Mastigocladopsis repens PCC 10914: one gene and its partner. Each later gene encodes a partner of the first gene's protein in a complex. Links are inferred from orthologs where the notes say so. Each region holds a gene or a part of one and is shown on either strand. Other genes may lie near its edges.

The links.
Region 2: the proteins of rodA (region 1) and mrdA are in contact, whole or in part, in a crystal structure (PDB 6PL5), measured with the Thermus thermophilus proteins. The link is inferred for Mastigocladopsis repens PCC 10914 from one-to-one orthologs. Residues at the interface, in WP_223903423.1 of Thermus thermophilus: Phe161, Val165, Phe168, Val169, Leu172, Pro198, Tyr199, Glu202, Tyr211, Arg212, Asp213, Gln220, Val221, Gln223, Ser224, Ile226, Ala227, Ile228, Gly229, Ser230, Gly266, Phe267, Val270, Leu274, Tyr277, Gly278, Leu281, Phe285, Leu289, Arg297; in WP_223903432.1 of Thermus thermophilus: Arg4, Ile5, His6, Leu8, Ala9, Phe12, Ala15, Leu16, Leu19, Gly20, Arg22, Ala23, Trp24, Leu26, Gln27, Val28, Tyr31, Tyr34, Leu36, Leu43, Thr45, Asp47, Lys156, Gln157, Gly158, Ser160, Val184, Leu201, Glu202.

What each region holds. Positions count from the first base shown.
Region 1 is NZ_JH992901.1:1,461,867-1,465,107, forward strand. Bases 105-3,021 are described here. They hold rodA (rod shape-determining protein RodA), read right to left. Parts: upstream 2,262-3,021; coding sequence 948-2,261; downstream 105-947. Other genes in these bases: MAS10914_RS0108720 (hypothetical protein), read right to left, coding at 105-561; MAS10914_RS0108725 (NAD(P)H dehydrogenase subunit NdhS), read right to left, coding at 646-846; MAS10914_RS0108735 (Mrp/NBP35 family ATP-binding protein), read right to left, coding at 2,362-3,021. Outside these bases: more of MAS10914_RS0108720, read right to left, coding at 1-104; more of MAS10914_RS0108735, read right to left, coding at 3,022-3,241. UniProt on the Escherichia coli protein: Peptidoglycan polymerase that is essential for cell wall elongation. Also required for the maintenance of the rod cell shape. Functions probably in conjunction with the penicillin-binding protein 2 (mrdA).
Region 2 is NZ_JH992901.1:3,119,997-3,123,199, forward strand. What follows is about bases 112-2,990. They hold mrdA (penicillin-binding protein 2), read right to left. Parts: upstream 2,542-2,990; coding sequence 682-2,541; downstream 112-681. Other genes in these bases: MAS10914_RS0116020 (M15 family metallopeptidase), read left to right, coding at 112-627. Outside these bases: more of MAS10914_RS0116020, read left to right, coding at 1-111. UniProt on the Escherichia coli protein: Catalyzes cross-linking of the peptidoglycan cell wall. Responsible for the determination of the rod shape of the cell. Is probably required for lateral peptidoglycan synthesis and maintenance of the correct diameter during lateral and centripetal growth.

The DNA of each region.
Region 1 (3,241 bases):
GTCAGCTTTGCGTAACTGATACACCTCTCGAATAGCAGCTGCGGTTAAGGAATCCACAGGAGCACTGTTTACAGAAAGCAGTGTCCGCAGAAAATCTAGCTGTTCAGTGAATTTGATGATTGCTTCTGCTTCACATCGGTAAACGGCTTGATGAACTTGTGGGGGACGAGGAGGCAGATACTGATACACCCGCTCATTGGAAAAACGAGTATCTGCTGGCTGCTCAAATCCCACAATCACAGCACGGAATTCTGTTTTTAGCATAGCAAATATCTGAGGTTGCTCCTCTCGCAAATCCTGTAGAGACAGCCCCAGAGCCACTGCCCGGTGTACGGAATCTATGGGCATGGTGGTTGCATAATACACCACAGCATAAACTTGATTGCCCGACTCTTCATCAACAGAACGAATCCAGCTGCCGAAGGGAGGCATAGACGGAAAGCTCAAATCTTCTGGTTCCAAACATTGAGCTAAGATTTCGCAAGTAGAAGTCTCGATAACCTCCGCAATATGATTTGCATGGCGATCGCTTCTGTTAAACTGTGGCAGGGGAAGACGCATAACTTAAGTAAAAAGTCAAAATTAAAAGTTCAAAAGTAAAAAGGCAAAAGTTAACAATTTCTCTTTCTTTTGCCTTTTTATTTTTTACTTTTTACCTGCTTTACGTCCTGCTGTGGTTTCTACAAGTTCCAATTCCGACAGGCGAAAGGTAACTAATTTATCCCAGTTACCACCTTCAAACAGAACAGCGACTTTGCCATCGCTGACGCGTTGCACAAGTCCTTCAGAGCGATAATAGGTGTCTTTGGGATTTTTGACGCGAACAGTTGCTCCAGGTAGAATCATTTTCTTTCACCTTGCTAGTTACCTGTTAATAGCTTAATATTTCTCTGGCTACGTTTGTATTAGTGCTAATGACTAATCACTATTGACTAAATGATGACCGACTAATACCTCTGCCTTTGGCGAAAATTTGCCACTGATTCTACCAGTCCCAAGGCGATAAAGTTTGTAAGCATGGCAGAACGACCGTAACTCATCCAAGGTAGGGGTATGCCTGCTACCGGTGCTAAACCAACGGTCATGCCAATATTAACAATCATCTGAAACACAATCATAGACAAAACGCCTACCGCAAGCAGAGAGCCAAAGTTATCTTTGGCTGTTTGGGCAATATTTAACAGGCGGTGACAAATTAAGCAGAAGACAAACAGTACTAACAAACAACCAATAAAACCGAATTCTTCACCCACGGCAGAGAAAATAAAATCTGTATGCTGTTCCGGGACAAAATTTAATTGAGTCATAGGACCCCTGAAAAGACCCCATCCCCTCCATTCACCAGCACCAATGGCAATGCGAGATTGGATGAGGTGATATCCAGCACCTAAGGGGTCGTGTTCAGGATTCACAAATACAGTTAGGCGGGCTTTTTGATACTCTTTCAAAATATGGTTCCAGGCGAACACGCCTAATTCGCCACCCAAAAGGTTAAGACTGATTGCACCTATACCACCAATGCCGTATCTTGTTCCGGGAAGAGTCAAAAAGCCAAGCATTCCCATGGCGCCTGACCATAGTAACCCTAACGGTGTAAGAGATATCTGGTTGAACAAAACGATTGGTACTTCCGATAACGGCCAAGGTATACTGAATAGAATTGCTGCAACGACCGGAGAAACCAACAGTATCAACCAGCCTGGGTTGGCATTAGCCCAGTACAACATCCCCAAGACAATTGAACCAAACACCAGTGACGTTGCCAAATCTGGTTGCAAGAAGACCAATCCCCAAGGGACAGCAGTAATTGCCAAAGCTCTGAAAACACTATCAAGACTAGAAGCGGTGCGCTTGTGTAACAATGCCGCTAGGGTGATAATTAGACCTATTTTGGCAAATTCTGAAGGTTGCACGTTGAAGCCGACGATATTAATCCACCGTTGTGCCCCTTTGGCGCTCTGACCGGCTACCATCACTGCTATAAGGCTAATATTGGTGATTGTGTATGTTACCCAGTGCCACTGAATCAGATTTTCGTAACGGCTTCTAGCAATAAACAGGGCTATAGTAAGACCAATGCCACCCACGAGCCAATGCCACCACCAATCAGTGAGTCCCTGATTCAATTCCGTACTGCGGATCATGATGCCGCCAAATATAGTCAGAGCTATTGGTAAACAAAACAATAACCAATCGACTTGTTGCCAGGGTTTAACCCAATACTTCCAACGAATTTTAGGAAGCGAACGTTTTAACAACATTGTATGCTTTTAAACTTTAACTGTTAGATTTTAAATTTAGGTACAACTAAAAATCTGTATTCCAGCCTGATCAACTTCAACCAGGCGAAAATTCAAATTTCTATGTTAAGGCAGCAACTGATACTTTACCAGCTATGACTAGTGCGATCGCCTTTAACGCTTTGGCACTCGCTGAATCTGGTTCGCCAACAACTATCGGCACACCATTATCACCACCAATTCTAGTGGAAATCTCCAGTGGTACACACCCTAGCAACGGCACTCCTAACTCAGCCGCCGTTTTAGAACCACCGCCAGAACCAAAAATGTCATACTGTTTCTCGGGCATATCTGGTGGAATAAAATAGCTCATATTTTCTACTATCCCCAGGACAGGCACGTTCATCTGTTGGAACATCCGCAAACCTTTTCGAGAATCTAACAGTGCCACATTTTGGGGTGTGGTAACAATGACTGCTCCTGCCATTGGTACTGCTTGTGTCAAGGTTAACTGAGCATCGCCTGTTCCAGGTGGCATATCAACAATCAGATAGTCTAGTTCTCCCCATTGCACTTGATAGAGAAACTGGCGAATCACTCCATTGAGCATTGGTCCACGCCAAATCACTGGCTGATCTCGGTCGATTAAAAAGCCCATTGAGACTAATTTGACGCCGTGATTGAAAGCTGGTTCTAGTATTTCGCCTTTCTCTGTGGATCGCACTATCATCTCAGCATCACCTAGTCCTAACATGGTGGGGTCATTGGGACCGTAAATATCGGCATCTAGCAAACCTACCTTAGCTCCTGTTTGAGCCAGAGCAACTGCTACATTAACAGCAACCGTACTTTTGCCAACGCCTCCTTTGCCACTGGAAACCGCAATGATATTCTTAACCCCAACAACACCAGTGCGGTCAGGTAAGCTTTTTTGCTGGGGTGTTTCCGCTGTGACCTCTACGGAGACATCCGTAACCCCTGGAAGATTTTTCACAGCTTTT
Region 2 (3,203 bases), 1.7 Mb from region 1 along the record:
GTTGTTACACCCAAGAAAACAAACGATTCTCAGTCTTCCCCTAGTAGTTCAACTCCTACAACTTCATCACAATCGGGTAATCCAGCCACCTCAAAAGATGATATCTTGGGGCATTTTTCCTACTCAGAAGCCCCGGAGTCGGAACTACAACCGATTTCTAGTGATAGGCGCATTAGAATGCGAACAGCCGCTGCCCAAAAGTTTCTAGAAATGGCAGCAGCAGCGCGGAGTGCGGGTGTCGTTTTGGTACCTCTTTCTGGTTTTCGCTCTATAAAAGACCAAGAACAGTTGTTTTTTAGCGTTAGTGCCCAGAGAAATCAGACACCAGCGCAACGGGCTGCTGTCAGCGCTCCCCCCGGTCATAGCGAACATCACACAGGTTACGCTGTGGATATTGGGGATGGGGCAACACCTGCGACTAATGTCAATACCAACTTTGACAAAACAAAGGCTTATCAATGGCTGCAAACCAATGCAGCACGTTTCAGCTTTGAAATGTCCTTTCCTCAAAACAACGCTCAAGGTGTGAGTTATGAGCCTTGGCACTGGCGATTTGTGGGCGATCGCCAGAGCTTAGAAACATTCTACAGAGCTAAAAATCTAAAACCTGCCCAAGTATCCCAATAAGGAGACAAGGGGGTATTTGCTTCCCCCACTCCCCTGACCTCCCCATCCTCTTAATTAGTTTCGCCTCCTGATTCTTGGAGTCTGAATCCTTGGTTGCGAAGCCTCAGTACCGGCTTTTTGAGACTTATTGGGAGACTTCTTTTGGAAAAATTCTTCCATCACCTCTAACACCATTGGAGCAGAAACACTACCGCCACCACCGCCAGAATGTTCAGCAAATCCCACAACCACAATTTCTGGCTTATCAGCTGGAGCATATGCCCCAAACCATGCATGGTTTGCTTTAACACGACGCTTCCACGCCTCAGCTGTGCCACTTTTACCAGATACGGGAGGAAGTGTTGGCACATTGAGAACCTTACCTGTACCTTCAGCCACCACCTTCCGCAGTCCTTCACGGAGAACTTTGATGGTGCTTGGCTTCATATTTAAGGATTCTCGCCAGCTTTTTGCCTCTTCTTGGTCTTTAAGCATATGCGGTTTCACGCGATCGCCACCATTGGCGGGGACTGAGAACATCACAGCGACTTGCAGTGGTGTGGTTTGTAGAGCGCCTTGACCAATGGACATATTGATAGAGTCGCCTACAGTCCAAGGCATTTTCCACACTCTCTGCTTCCATGCTTCATCTGGAACATTTCCTTTGGTTTCTTCGGACTCGAACTCAATCCCAGTTTTTTCGCCGAAACCGTATTTGCGAGTCCATTCAATTAAGGTTGGGCCACCGACTCCCCTACCAATTTGATAAAAGAAGGTATCGCTACTCCAAGCTAAGGCTCCTGCAAATCCCAACGGACCAAATCCAGAGTGGTTCCATTCGCCAAACGTCACCCCGCCAACTGTCAGGGAACCGTAGGTTTGCAGTACTGTGTTGGGAGAAAATTTACCTGATTCCATCCCGGCTGTTGCAGTGACTATTTTGAAAGTACTTGCGGGTGGAAAGGCGCTACTGACAGCGCGATTGAGCAAGGGATGGTTTTCGCCTTGTACGCTTTCCCAATCTTTTTTAGAGAGCCTTCGCTTAGAGAAGATATTCGGGTCAAAAGTCGGATGAGACACCATTGCTAAGACAGCACCGTTATTTGGGTCTAGTGCAACGATAACGCCGTCCCGTCCGTTCAAAGCTTTTTCTGCTGCCTTTTGCACATCCAAATCTATGGTTAGGTGGATGTCATTACCTGCTTTTGCCTGTTTTTCTCCCAACACTCGTATCGGGCGACCTTTTCCATCCACTTCCACCTGCTGACCGCCCCATTCGCCTCGCAACACCTGTTCATACGCCTTTTCCACCCCCATCTGACCAATCACATCTCCCAGTCGGTAGCCTTCTTGTTTCTTATCTTTCAACTGTTGTGGGGTCAGTTCTCGGGTATAACCCAATACATGGGCTAATTCCTTGCCGTGTGGGTAGTAGCGTACGGCTTCTGTATGGACTTCTACGTCTTTAAGTTCGTTGGCGTACTCTTTCAATGCTGTGATTTCCGCGTCGTTGAGGTCGCGAGCCATCCGCACGAGAGAAGAGTTGGAACCAGCCTCGTCTAATTTCTTTTCCATCTCCTCTACAGGAATATTGAGAATTTGCGACAAGCGCGGACCTACAATTTGCCATGATGGTTTGGTGTGTGCCATGGGCCACAAGTACACAGAACGCGGATAGCGAGTTGTGGCTAATAGTTTGCCATTGCGGTCAAATATATTGCCCCGTTCCGGTTGTTTGGGAATCATCCGAATCCGGTTTGCCTCTGCTCGCTGGCGATGATTTGCTCCTTCCACAATTTGCAAATACGCCAGACGAGCACCAATACCACTTGTCATCAATAGGGTAAATATGATTAAGAATAAGGGTTGAAAACCCCGTCCTACAGTACGTGTCTCTTTTTTTCTAGCCAGTTGAGGTGGTTGCAGTAGCGTCATATCACAATAGGGATTCCAAAAATAGCATTATTCTGTATACGATTACACCAAATTTCTACCCGGAATTTAAAGGAAAACAATCAGGGTAGTGTAGCCCAAGTCAATTTGTTTTTGCTATCTAGAATAAACCAAAGTGTATTCACACAGATGCTTGATAGAAGACATTAATTGACATTTATCAGAGAAAATTGCAGTTTTATCAAGAATTTTGCTTAAACTAAAAAGCTGTATCCAAAGATACCTCGGAGTTCAAATCGCTAGATACCGCAATCTTAGACACAGTTGTTAATATTTTTGACTTTTGAATTGCCTGTGAGTTCCCAGCTGATAGCTTCTGGTTACTTAGACTCTGGTTGGGCATACTTAGCATTCTGACTGGAATAAAATGCAGAACCTTGGTTGCAGCCCTTCAGGCTGCAACCGCCTCAAAGAGTAACTTTGGGTACACATCTAGTTGATAAAGGTTCTGCATTTTATTTTGTCTCCGTCCCTTACCTGGGTATTTTTTGTGAAAATACTTTTGTAGGACTTGTAAAACCATTGGTTCGCCTCCTGTTTAGGTATTTGGAGAATTTCTTTTTCTAAAAGAATAAACAAAAGTGTAACTTGTCGTTTGCCGAATCGACTACATTAATTAACAAAAACACTTAAGATAACAGGAT